One region of the Pseudoalteromonas sp. NS-SX12 genome, then DNA from elsewhere that is predicted to be linked to it. Evidence: predicted binding sites of a transcription regulator. Region 1 holds the regulator's gene; each other region holds the start of a gene.
The links. Region 1 encodes LexA, which represses DNA repair genes until DNA is damaged. Its sites were predicted from a motif close to TACTGTATNNNNATACAGTA; they were not measured.

Region 1 (3,213 bases):
AACCACTGTTCAAATTCAGCAGGCTCTTTAACTTCAACAACCACAGGCATAAAGCCATGGTCTTTTCCGCATAACTCAGCACACTGACCGCGATAAATACCGGTCTCATTGACCTTAGTCCACGCTTCGTTAATAAAGCCTGGGTTCGCATCTTTTTTAACCGCGAACTCAGGTACCCACCAAGAGTGAATTACGTCGTCCGAAGTCATTAAAAAGCGTACTTTTTTTCCTTTTGGAATAATAAGGGGTTTATCAACATCTAACAGGTAGGTTTCTGTTTTTTGATCTTGATTGGTGATTTGTTCACGTGGAGTCGAAAGAACAGAATAGAACGACACATCGTGGTCAAGATATTCATAATGCCACTTCCATTGTGACCCTGTAACTTTAATCGTTAGGTCAGCTTTGGTGGTGTCTTCCATGGCAATCAAGGTTTTGGTTGCTGGCACTGCCATACCTATCAAAATTACAAATGGAATTGCGGTCCACAGTATTTCAATTTTGGTACTTTCATGAAATTGAGCAGGCACTGCTCCTTTTGATTTACGGTGATGGATTATTGCCCAAAACATAATGGCAAATACTACTAATCCAATAACGCAACAGATATAAAAAATTGTCATATGGAGCTCGTAGACATCACGGCTGATGTCTGTCACCCCAACAGGTAAGTTATATTGACTCGTCCCAACTGCTAAAAAAGGAAAGCTCAATAGTAACCATAAGGATAGTTTCACTAGCCTCATGCTCGCTCCTTAGCTAATTATTATTATGTTGTTAGGAAATGGTCAGTGAAAGTTTTAGCGATTAAATCGCACGACGCACTACAGCATCACTCCATTTTCTTTATTATATTTGTTTTCTAAAAGCCGCACTTTGCTTAAAAAGAAAACAAGGTTACTACTAAGGTCTAGTAAACGATTAAATTTTACGCAAGTCAAATTTAAGATAAATTTTTTATAAATCTATAAGTTAGCGATTTTTGAAGATGTAAAAATAGAAGGGGTTATAGTAAGAAATAGGGTGTTTTAAAGCAGGGTGAGGCTAGCAAAATTACTCACTAGCCAAGGTCAACAAAAGTGTATTACATCCAGTCGGCATTTCTAATAACGCCAACCGCAAGGCCTTCGATATTAAAATGGTCATGCTCTAAATCGACTTTAATTGTGTCAAAATCGTCATTTTCTGCATGTAATAGTACTTGTTTGCCTGCTTTTTCAAAACGCTTTACCGTTACATCTTCATCAACACGGGCTACAACCACCTGACCATTATTAGCCACAGGTGTGCGATGAACAGCTAGCAAGTCACCATCCATAATGCCGATATCCTTCATACTCTCACCACGTACACGCAGCAGGAAATCTGCACATGGGTTAAATAGGTTTGGATCAACTTGATAATGACTTTCAATGTGCTCATTAGCCAAAATAGGTGAACCTGCGGCAACTTGACCAATTAACGGTAAACCTAATTGCTCGGGTTCATCTTCTTCCACTAAACGAATACCGCGGCTAGCGCCCGGCACCATTTCAATGACGCCTTTCTTGGCTAATGCTTTTAAATGCTCTTCTGCAGCGTTTGCACTTTTAAAACCGAGTGTCGATGCGATTTCTGCGCGCGTTGGCGGCATGCCAGTATCTTTAATAAATACTTTAACAAGTTCTAAGATTTGTGCCTGACGTTTTGTTAATGGTCTCATTCACTGGTTTTCCATACAGTACAGATAACTGTGAGTATATACAGTTATTCTTATTTCGCAACTTTTAATTATTTGATAATTAGCACTATGCTTAGTTACAGACGATAATTGCTGCAAATCAAAAATCATCGCAGTAAATTGCTTTATTTTTCCTCTGGCACGACCAGTTATTTAATCTTTTTGAGTTAACTGGTATGCTAGCGCCCCTTTTGTTTTTAGGTTGGTGTTATGAAGTTGGTTGGCTCTATGATTCAGTGGTTTGCAAACGGTATGAACAAGCTTTTAGTGCGTTCGAAAATAGTACCTGAACACCCGTTAGACAACCTCGCAATAGATAAAAACAAGCCGACCGTTTACATCACATTATTAAATTCTTTTTCTGATTCAGCCGCATTACGCAGCACCTGTAAAAAGCTCGGCTTACCAGACCCTCAGGTCACTCAGCAAATTGGTGATAAACAAGTTCCAAGGTACATTCCAATTCACCATCGCTCGCCACTGTTTGGTAAAGCAAAAAAAGACAGTCCAGCGCTCGAAATTAGCGAAGAAATATTTGCAGCGTTAAAGCAATCTGACGTTACCGATTTACAAGTTATTCCGGTCACTATTTTATGGGGGCGCAATCCAGGCAAAGAAAAGCCAGGCCTTGGCACTATTTTATCCAGTTCTCTTACACCAAGCTGGTTGCGTAAAGTATTTGTCGTGTTACTGTCTGGCCGCGACAACTTAATTCGTTTTAGTCGTCCATTAGAACTATCGCAGCTTACCAGTAAGCAACAAAGTGATGATTTACCGCATAAACTCATTCGTGTTGCCCGTGTTCACTTTAAACGTCAGAAACTTGCTGCGCTTGGCCCTAAATTGCCTTCTCGCGATCAGTTGTATCAAGGTCTTTTAGCATCAAGTACAGTCAAAGCTGCGATTGAAGATGAAGCAAAAAGCAAAAACATCTCAATTGTAGAAGCGCGACAAAATGCCATAAAACTCGTTGATGAAATCGCTGCCAACTATAACGAATCAATGATCGGTGTTTCTGAGCGCATTCTTACTTGGCTATGGACCAAGCTATACAACGGTATTGAAGTAAATAACCCAGAACGAATTCAAGAGCTGACCGATAAAGGCCACGAAATTATCTATATGCCTTGCCATCGCAGCCATATGGATTACTTATTACTTACTTATGTTATTTACCATCAAGGTTATGTGCCACCGCATATTGCAGCAGGTATAAACTTAAGTTTTTGGCCTGCAGGCCCAATATTTAGACGCTGTGGTGCCTTTTTCTTACGCCGCTCGTTCAAAGGCAATAAGCTTTATTCCGCAGTGTTCCGTGAATATTTAAGTCAGTTATTTATAAAAGGCTACGCAGTTAAGTTTTATACCGAAGGCGGCCGCAGCCGAACTGGCCGTTTGCTTCCACCTAAAACCGGTATGTTAGCGATGACATTACAATCAATTTTGCGCGGTATTGATCGTCCAATTTCAATCGTGCCTGTATATATTGGTTA
Region 2 (3,213 bases), 1.3 Mb from region 1:
GCTAGGATCAGTTTTTAATTCTTGCCACAAAAATGTCATATTAGCGGCTTTTTATCTTGCTCTAATAATTGAACCGAGCGAATAAATCACCTTTATCAAAGCTAATAGATTTCAAATGGCGAATAAGTTTGTTAACCCGCGTTCAGGTAACATAGGGTGTTTCCATCGCGCCATTGGAAATATGAGAAGTTCGCACATCACTGCGTATTATTGTTTTGATACGGACAGCTATGAGCGTGTGATTGTTATCCTTTAATCTCGCCGTTTATCATTTAAAACTTTACCAACAGTTACTTGACGCTCACTATGGCTGCGTTTTTAGTTTTCTCGAATGTAGGTTGTATGTATGCCACGTATTAAAACGCTTGATGTGCTGAGAGGTTTTGCTGTGTTGGGTATTCTGTTTATGAATATTTACTATCATAGCGTTTTTGAATTAGGTTATGTGCCGCTTCAAGTTACACCGCTTAGCGATAATGTGATTGAGGTGATAAATGCCTTTTTTATTGATGGTCGTTTTAGAGCCTTATTTTGTTTATTGTTCGGTGTAGGCTTAGCTATTTTGTATGATAAGCATGGTCAAGACGATGCCCTTACGTTGTTAAAGTCGCGTTTAAATTGGCTTCTTATTTTTGGCTTTATCCATAGTGTGTTTATTTTTTCTGGCGATATTTTGGTTAACTACGCACTAGCAGGGTTGATTGTGTATCGGGAAATAGGCAGTAGCCAAGAAGTTCTCTTAAAAAAAGCAAAAACTTATTTTGCTATAGGCTTTTCATTAATATTGCTGTTTGCGTTAATCCCAAACGAACCCATCTACCGCAATAGCGATGAATATTTCGAAATTATTAACACTTGGCAATCAGGTTATGGTGAGCAATTAATTCAGCAAATTGTGTTTACCATTATTATGTTTGTGTTTAGCTGGGTGTGTTTTATTTGGATTACCGCAGGCATTATACTGTTTGGTGTTTATTTATATCGCGCCGATTTTTTCAATACGGGTTTATCAACAAAGCAATTGCTTGCATCTTTATTGGTGGTGATAACCATATCGAGCATCGACGCGCTGCTGCGTGTTAATTATGTTCACTTGGTTGAACTCACTATGTCCATTGCCACATTTTCAGGACTAGTGTGTGCGTTAATGTATTGCCATGTTTTTATTAAGCTAAATGAAAAGCTTACCGTATTAAACAGTATTTTTGCGCCTGCGGGACGTATGGCATTTTCGCTTTATATTTTGCAATCAATCGTATTTGCGCTCTTCTTTCGCTACTTTTCACCTGAATTTGTGCATAGTGCAACGCGTTTAGACTATATCTACTTGTGTTTAATATTCTCAGTTTTTCAGCTGGTATTTGCGTTTTTCTATTTAAAACTTTTCAAGTCAGGTCCAATAGAGTGGCTTTGGCGCAAAGCATATAGCGCAAAATAAGTTAAATTTTGTGCAACTGTGCGCAGTTTAAAAACTATTACTGGTAATCCATACAGTTATTAGTCATTATTAGTTATCACAAGAAAACATCGCAAAAGGTGTGCATTGGCAATAATACTTGGCATCGACCCTGGCTCTCGCTTTACGGGCTATGGTTTAATTAAACAGCAAGGTATGAAGTTTGAATACTTAGGTAGCGGCTGTATTAAAATGGGCGAAAAGCCAATGGCCGAGCGCCTTAAAATAATTTTTCAAGGTGTGACGCAGCTAATTGAACAATATCAGCCAGATAGCTTTGCGATAGAACAAGTATTTATGGCGCGAAATCCCGATTCTGCTTTAAAACTTGGCCAAGCCCGTGGCGCTGCCATGGTAGCGGCTTCGCTTCAGTCACTTGAGGTGTTTGAATATTCTGCAAGGCAAGTTAAGCAGGCCGTTGTTGGCACCGGTGGTGCTGATAAATCGCAAGTACAACATATGGTAAAGAGTTTTTTAAAATTACCTGGTACACCACAAGCAGATGCCGCCGATGCGTTGGCAATCGCCATTTGTCATGGCCATTCACAACAACATTTAATCAAGCTTTCAGGGCAAGCGAGTAAAACAGTAAGAGGACGATTAAGACGATGATAGGGCGATTACGCGGAACATTAGTAGAAAAACAGCCACCGGAAATCTTAATTGAAGTGAGTGGTGTTGGCTATGAAGTGAATATGCCAATGACCTGCTTTTACAACTTGCCTAAAGAAGGTGAAGAAGCGGTTGTTTACACCCATTTTGTGGTAAGAGAAGATGCACAGTTATTGTTTGGTTTTAATAATAAAACTGAACGCGCACTATTTCGTGAATTATTAAAAGCCAATGGTGTAGGACCTAAGTTAGGTTTGGCAATTTTATCAGGTATGTCTGCCGAGCAATTTGTTGCCTGTGTACATAATGAAGATGCAACTAGTCTTGTTAAATTGCCTGGTGTAGGTAAAAAGACAGCTGAGCGTTTAGTGCTTGAAATGAAAGACAGGCTGAAAGATTGGGGTATGGACCTCTTTACTCCTTATACCGATGGTGCAATATTGGAAATGCAGGAAGATCCAACCGTTAAAGGGTGTGCACAAGATGATGCAATAGCAGCGTTAATGGCGCTCGGTTATAAAGCAAATCAAGCAGAAAAAGCGGTTAAAGCAATTAAAGGCAGTGGCTTATCAAGCGAAGCGCTAATTAAAGAAGCGTTAAAGGCAATGATGTAAGATGATTGAAGCAGATAGATTAATAGAGCCCGAGAAAAAAGGAAATGAGGACGTTATCGATAGAGCGATACGTCCAAAGCTGTTGTCTGATTACCGTGGTCAACCCCATGTAAAAGAGCAGATGGAAATTTTTATTGAAGCGGCGCGCTCTCGTGAAGAAGCACTTGACCATTTGCTTATTTTTGGCCCGCCGGGTTTAGGTAAAACTACGTTAGCGAATATTGTTGCTAACGAGCTGAATGTGAATATTAAAACAACATCAGGCCCGGTACTTGAAAAAGCCGGCGATCTTGCGGCTATGCTAACCAACTTAGAAGAAAACGATGTGCTTTTCATTGATGAAATTCACCGTTTAAGCCCACATGTTGAAGAAATTCTTTACCCAGCAATGGAAGACTATCAACTCGATATTATGATAGGTGAAGGACCGGCTGCACGTTCTATTAAATTAGATTTGCCGCCGTTTACATTAGTGGGTGCAACAACCCGTGCAGGTTCCCTTACTTCGCCACTTAGAGATCGTTTTGGTAT
Region 3 (3,213 bases), 1.1 Mb from region 1:
TTAAGAGATAACTATGTTTGCAAACTTAAAGCCATTACCAACGGATCCAATTTTAGGTTTGATGGCCAAATATCGCCAAGATACAAATCCAAATAAAATCGACTTAGGCGTTGGTGTTTATAAAACAGAACAGGGTGATACCCCAATTTTAAGCTGTGTAAAAAAAGCTGAAGCGTTTCGTTTAGAAAATGAAACAAGTAAATCATATATTGGCTTAGCTGGTGATTTAGGTTTTTGTGCAAAAATGGAATCTCTATTACTGGGTGAGCATAAAGCGCTTTTAGAAAACCGTGTTCGCACAGCGCAAGCACCAGGTGGAACCGGTGCGCTGCGTGTTGCTGCAGAATTTATCGCAAAAGCAAACCCAAATGCGAGCGTATGGGTAACTACGCCAACATGGGCAAACCATATTGGTTTATTCTCAGCTGCTGGTTTAACAGTTAAAGAATATCCGTATTACGATTACGAGAATAAAGGCTTATTGTTTGATGAAATGATGGCCACTCTGAAGACAGTTCCTAAAGGCGATATCGTGTTATTACACGCATGTTGTCATAACCCAAGCGGTATGGATTTAAACGCAGAGCAATGGCAACAAGTTGCAGATCTTGCAAAAGAAGTTGGTTTTACGCCGTTAATTGATATTGCTTATCAAGGTTTTGGTACTAGCCTTGAACAAGATGCGGCAGGCTTACGTTTATTAGCTGAAACCGTTGATGAAATGATCATTTGTTCTTCGTGTTCTAAAAACTTTGGTCTTTATCGCGAGCGTATCGGTGCGTGTTCAATTATTTCAGAATCGAGCGCAGTTGCCGACGTTGCTAACTCAGTGCTATTAAGTGTTGTACGCAGTATCTATTCAATGCCGCCAGCTCACGGTGCTGCAATTGTTGATACTATTCTTGGTAGTGAAGAGTTAACTGCCGAGTGGCATCAAGAGCTTGCCGAAATGCGTAATCGTATTAATGGTTTACGTAGCACTATTGTTGAGGCGCTTCATAGCCGTGGTGTTGCACAAGACTTTTCATTTATTGAAAAACAACATGGTATGTTCTCTTTCTTAAGTATCACGCCAGAGCAAATTGAACGTTTACAAAAAGAGTACTCAATTTACATTGTTGGCTCAAGCCGTGTAAATGTAGCAGGCGTTAGCCAAGCAAACTTAGATTACTTTGCCGATGCAGTTGCAACTGTAATTAAGTAAATTTACGCATTAATAAAAAAGCCACCTTCACGGTGGCTTTTTTATTTAACTTACTTTTTTAATATCAGTTACTTTTGCTTTATTGTTAGGCGGGGTTGGTTTTCCCCCTTTTAAAGCTGCAATAAATTGGTCTTTACGTTTTGCCATTTCAAGGGCCAGCGCTTCATTTTGTTGCTCGCTTAACGGCACATCAACTTCACCAAGCATGGTTTCAAGTGCTTCCGCAATATCCAACATTTTGTCATATGCGTCTGCCTCTTTTTTTGATGTAAATGTCATGCGTTCGACTCCATCTCTAACTACTTTGTAACATACCTCAACGGCCATATTGCACCTTCTTAACTGTTGTTTTATACAGTACTATAGCAGTAACGAAAAAAAAATAAAGTGTAATTATAATCACACCTTACAGAACCCCGCTGTGGTAAGCAATTTTAGAGACTAAATGCCTGATAACATTGCACCGCTACAGCAAGTACATTAATCTTACATTATGTAAAAGATTAAGGGGTTCTAATGTCAATTGATCAGATAACAACGTTTCTCGGTTGGGCTACCATTGCCAATTGTTTAATCGTTAGCGTTAGCATGGTGATTTTTTTACTTTTTCGCAGCACCATTGTCAGTATTCATAGCCAACTATTTAACGTAGAGCATAAAGCATTGAATGTAGTTTATATTCAATATTTTGCTTTTTATAAGATCTTAATTGTTTTCTTTAATCTCGTTCCCTATTTAAGTCTTAAGTTAATTATGTGATTTAGGCCTTTTTGAAATGTTCCGCTTACAAGGTGTTTTAAAGGTTTGTTTGTTCGCCATGCTGATATTTTTATCAGGCTGCGATAACGGGAATCGTCAAGGTACTCATAATCAGGCATCAACTACCTCGATTAGTTTGGCAATTGATTTGTGGCCAGGCTATTACCCAATCATTCTTGCCGATGAATTGGGTATGTTAAAAAAGCGCAATATTAGTCTAGAGTTATCAATCCCGCGTAATACCGATCGTATGTTAGCTAAATTTGCGGCGGCAGAGTATGACGCAATTGCGGTAGCACTGGGTGATGTAATGAACCTTTCACAGCAGTACCCTGATGCACGCATTGTTATGGTGGCAGACGAGTCGAGTGGCGGTGACGCGATTTTAGCGCGAAGTGACCAACAAGTGATTAAAGGCACAAAAATTGGCACCAACTTAGGTGGTTTTGGAGAGTTATTAGTACGCCGCTTTTTAGATGCAAACGACATCGCAATTGATGATGTGACGCTAATGAATATTGAAGTGTCGCATGCAGCGAAGCTACTTAACAATAATAGCATCGACTATGCACATACTTGGCAACCTTACGTAGATGAAATGGTTGCAGGTGGCGCGCACGTTGTGTACTCAAGTGCCCAAACACCAGGCTTAATTCCAGATGTTATAGCGATGCAAAGCGCGTTTATTGAAAATAATCATAAGGCAGCGCGTGGGTTTGTTGATGCATGGTTTGAGGCGCAAGCTTGGTGGCTTGAAAATCCAAGTAAAGGTAATGAAATCATTGCGCGAGTCATCAAACAAACACCGCAAAGTATCAAGTTAAACGGTGTTAAATTGTTAAATCGAGCGGATAATTTTGCAGCATTTATGTCGCAAAATCGCGCAGGCTTAAACAGTGTTATTGGTGTGTACAATCAATTTTATGTTGGGCAAGGGATCATTGCTAAACCAATTCGCAGCGAGCGTTTACTAGATGCCCGGTTAATTCAATGAAACTAAAGTTTGTTTTGAGTGCCATTTTATTGGCCTCATTAGTGCTTCCTACATCGTTTATTTCATATATAGCGTATACGCAAAAAGTCGCAACTAACGAACAAAACCAAGCCACGGTGCGACGTCTTACGCTTAACCGCAGTAAAGAACGCGTTGAATCATATTTAAATACAATTTTAGAGTATGTGCGTGCCGACAGTAATATTCCCCAGTTTGCCAACTTTCTTACCGCTTATGGTACTGAACAAGAAGCGCA
Region 4 (3,213 bases), 1.3 Mb from region 1:
GTAAAACGTTACTCGATGCGGATATTGGCCTGTTAATTTACCTACATACATTACTAATTCAAGTGAGTAGCGCTTAGCTAATTCATCAAGCGATACACTCAATAACTGCTTAAAGTGCGTAATCCCTACGCGGGTTAGCAAAGCAATTTCTTTTGTAGTGATATCAGCAAATTGTAATGACAATAACGCAAGCTGATTACGCGCATTTTGCTGGTTTGTAAAAATCACATTAGTACCCGCTTGTGCTAATGCTTTTGCCAACAATGGTGAAGATGCGCTTGCGAAATAATACTGAACCCCCATTGTTTTTAACTGTGTTTCAAGCACATGCCAATACTGTTCACTATTGTTATATAAGGACTGCATACCATCACACGCTATCAGTAAACCTTTTGGCGGCATAATACAAATATCTGCAGTGTAGTTATAAAGTATACTAGCTATGCGCTTAAGCTCTGCTACTTCGACTTCTTCTTGATAAGGGTAAACAGCCAGATCAGAAACTAATAAGCTAGCTTGCCCTAACCCTTGCCCTTGCGTTAATCCTTTTTTTTTAGCCGCCGTTGAAAGTTGTACTAAATTACCTTGGTGATTGGCCAAGGCAATTACCTCGGTGCTCGACATTGCAAATTGCGTATCGAGTTGTAACTGTGGAAAGTAAAGGTAAAGCCAATTTAACATTAACCAGCCTTATCAACCGGAAATGCAATAACATTGCTGATAGGCGAAGATGCAATAGTGCAATAAGGCCATGTCGTTTGCATATCAACAATAAAATAATCACTAGGCCAACCACCTTTTCGACGGTTTATCTTTACTTTCAGTCCTTGTGGATGTGCTTGTAATGTTAGGCTTAAAGTAACAGGCAAACTCGCTTGACTGGTTTTATAGCTATTTAAGTAAAACAAACGGTTTTTACCCGATTTACTTGCTTGCTGAAAGCGCTGGATATGGGAAATCGTTAAATCTTGCTGCGGCCAGTAAATAACATCGCTGCAGCTGCCACTTTGTAAACATTGCTCTACTGCCCAAAGCGCATCTTTATGTTGCTCAGGATACAGTACTAACACTTGACTAACATCAACTCCTAAATGATGCAAAGCAGCACTATTAACTAACGCAGGCGGTGAAATAAACACAATAAAACGGCTTTGCCGCATTTTAAAACTGGGTGCAATCAATCGAAGTTCACCAATGCCGGGAGTACTCAATAGTTCTATCACGCCATTAGTGGGCATGCCGCCAGCGAGCTTGTCATCTAAAACCGCAAAGCCCGTTTGATGCTTTTCTATCTGCTGCGTTTGAATACGATTGGATGCATACCAAAGCAGGTTGCGATGATGTAATTGCTTGATCAGTGAATTCATGAATACACCAAAGGATTGTACTGTATTTATATACAGTATAATCCTTTGGTGTTGAGGATCAATGGATCCGCAATAAAAAAGGCCAACTGTTTCTGCAGTTGGCCTTCAATCATAATTTTATCAATATGTTATGAATATGAGTTTATAGCTTATCTTTTAATAAACGCATCAAAACATTAGGGTATAAAACACTTACTATTTAAAAAAGCGTCGTCTAATTGCTACAAGTGGCAATAATAATAGCCCTAATGCACCAAACGATGCACCTTGGCGTTCATATGTTTCTTGCGCTTTTTCAGGACACTTCTCAGCTACACCATCAGCGTTATATTTCAGTTTCACTGAAACAACCACACTTTCTTGCTCTACTTTACCGTTAGCATCAACCACAACATTACCTTGAGCATCACGCTTATCTACAGTTTTTGTCGCTGTGCCATATACAGTACCATCATTTGAAATGCTGATTGCTTCCGCAACCACATATGGGAATGATGATTCACCATCGTTTGCAAAACACGGTAATAAGTCATTTAGATTAGTGAACGTGTCTTTATTAATATCGTAAATAAACGCTTCTTTACGACGGCTTGCTGACGAGCTTGTTTCAACTTCGCCTTGACCAATAATAAGGCCATTATCATTTATGTCTGTCGCAACCGCAGAACTACTTTTAAAAAAGTCTGTTGGAAAAACTGTCTCACCGGTAGCAACATTATGATAAAAGAACTTACTCCGCTCAGTGTTTTCAATACGTTTAATTGCATAGCCTGCAATAACATTACTGTTATTGATAGCAACTGCTCGACCACCCGGGCGGTAATCGTATTCGTTAATAAACTCTACTACATTACCATCTTTGTAGTACACCGGGTATTGCGTAATACCGTCACCATCACGATACCTAACAACAGAATAACCAACTGCAATTTCATTTTCATTAACCGCTAATGCGGTACTGCGCCACGCTCTTTTTTGCTCATCTTCATCAGGTACAATACCTAACCCAAGATCAACAGTATCAGTTACGTTTAATGCATTATCTAAACGCCACATTGTTGCATGGCGGTTATAAAGAGCACGACTTGACGAATTCACATACGACTCATGACATACCTCTACTGGAAGTTTATCGCCGTCACAACTTTCGTCCAATGACTCTTGTGAATCAGAAGCAATACTGACTGACGTTTCACCCACTACCAAGTAACCATCACTTACCTGAACGATATTATACGCACCAGAAATACCGCCATAAGTAACTTCTGTTGGCATTAAATCAACTCGTTCGCCGGTGTTGGTCATTACAAAACCACGGCGTGTAAAATCACGAATATAATGTGTTTCTGATTCAGTTTCGCCGTCTTCAGTAAATTGAATCTTGGTATAAGGTGCTGAACCCCAGCCAGCTTTAACACCATCTTCTGCAATTGATGTTAAAATGTTCTCAACTGAGCGTGTTAAACTACCGTCATAATCAGGATGCTCTACATCATAAATAACACGCTCTTGCGTTGGGTTATTATATTCAATGGCAACATTAAATTCGGAGCCGCTATTTGAAGAAATTTTCTGATAGCGACTATCAGCATAAGATGACAATAAAAAGTCTTGTAGAAATCGTTGCGCATCGCTATTAATATTGCCATTTTCGATATCATCTAGTGTGAAGGTAATTTCTTCATCACGATTTTCAAAAAAACGCTCACGGTCTTTATACGCATTTGTCAAACGTGTGTCTTCAAAATCTAATTCCGCAATATCAATAACAATATTGAATACGCCTTGCGCCATACCAACGGCTTGACCCGCTTCGTTTGCATCAGTTACATACGCGTGTTTAGCG

Region 2: the regulator LexA is predicted to act here: its motif matches at 1,477-1,496, upstream of ruvC (crossover junction endodeoxyribonuclease RuvC).
Region 3: the regulator LexA is predicted to act here: its motif matches at 1,545-1,564, upstream of AC2IOM_RS14140 (YebG family protein).
Region 4: the regulator LexA is predicted to act here: its motif matches at 1,386-1,405, upstream of imuA (translesion DNA synthesis-associated protein ImuA).

Annotation. Positions count from the first base shown of each region.
Region 1 is NZ_CM170634.1:1,090,915-1,094,127, reverse strand. It holds gene coxB (cytochrome c oxidase subunit II) at 1-746, opposite strand, end outside; gene lexA (transcriptional repressor LexA) at 1,085-1,702, opposite strand; gene plsB (glycerol-3-phosphate 1-O-acyltransferase PlsB) at 1,931-3,213, shown strand, end outside.
Region 2 is NZ_CM170634.1:2,848,916-2,852,128, reverse strand. It holds gene AC2IOM_RS13230 (DUF418 domain-containing protein) at 347-1,438, shown strand; gene ruvC (crossover junction endodeoxyribonuclease RuvC) at 1,544-2,068, shown strand; gene ruvA (Holliday junction branch migration protein RuvA) at 2,065-2,682, shown strand; gene ruvB (Holliday junction branch migration DNA helicase RuvB) at 2,684-3,213, shown strand, end outside.
Region 3 is NZ_CM170634.1:3,040,101-3,043,313, reverse strand. It holds gene AC2IOM_RS14145 (amino acid aminotransferase) at 14-1,204, shown strand; gene AC2IOM_RS14140 (YebG family protein) at 1,250-1,531, opposite strand; gene AC2IOM_RS14135 (DUF6868 family protein) at 1,721-1,963, shown strand; gene AC2IOM_RS14130 (ABC transporter substrate-binding protein) at 2,022-2,957, shown strand; gene AC2IOM_RS14125 (sensor histidine kinase) at 2,954-3,213, shown strand, end outside.
Region 4 is NZ_CM170634.1:2,360,325-2,363,537, reverse strand. It holds gene AC2IOM_RS10950 (Y-family DNA polymerase) at 1-681, opposite strand, end outside; gene imuA (translesion DNA synthesis-associated protein ImuA) at 681-1,367, opposite strand; gene AC2IOM_RS10940 (DUF3466 family protein) at 1,563-3,213, opposite strand, start outside.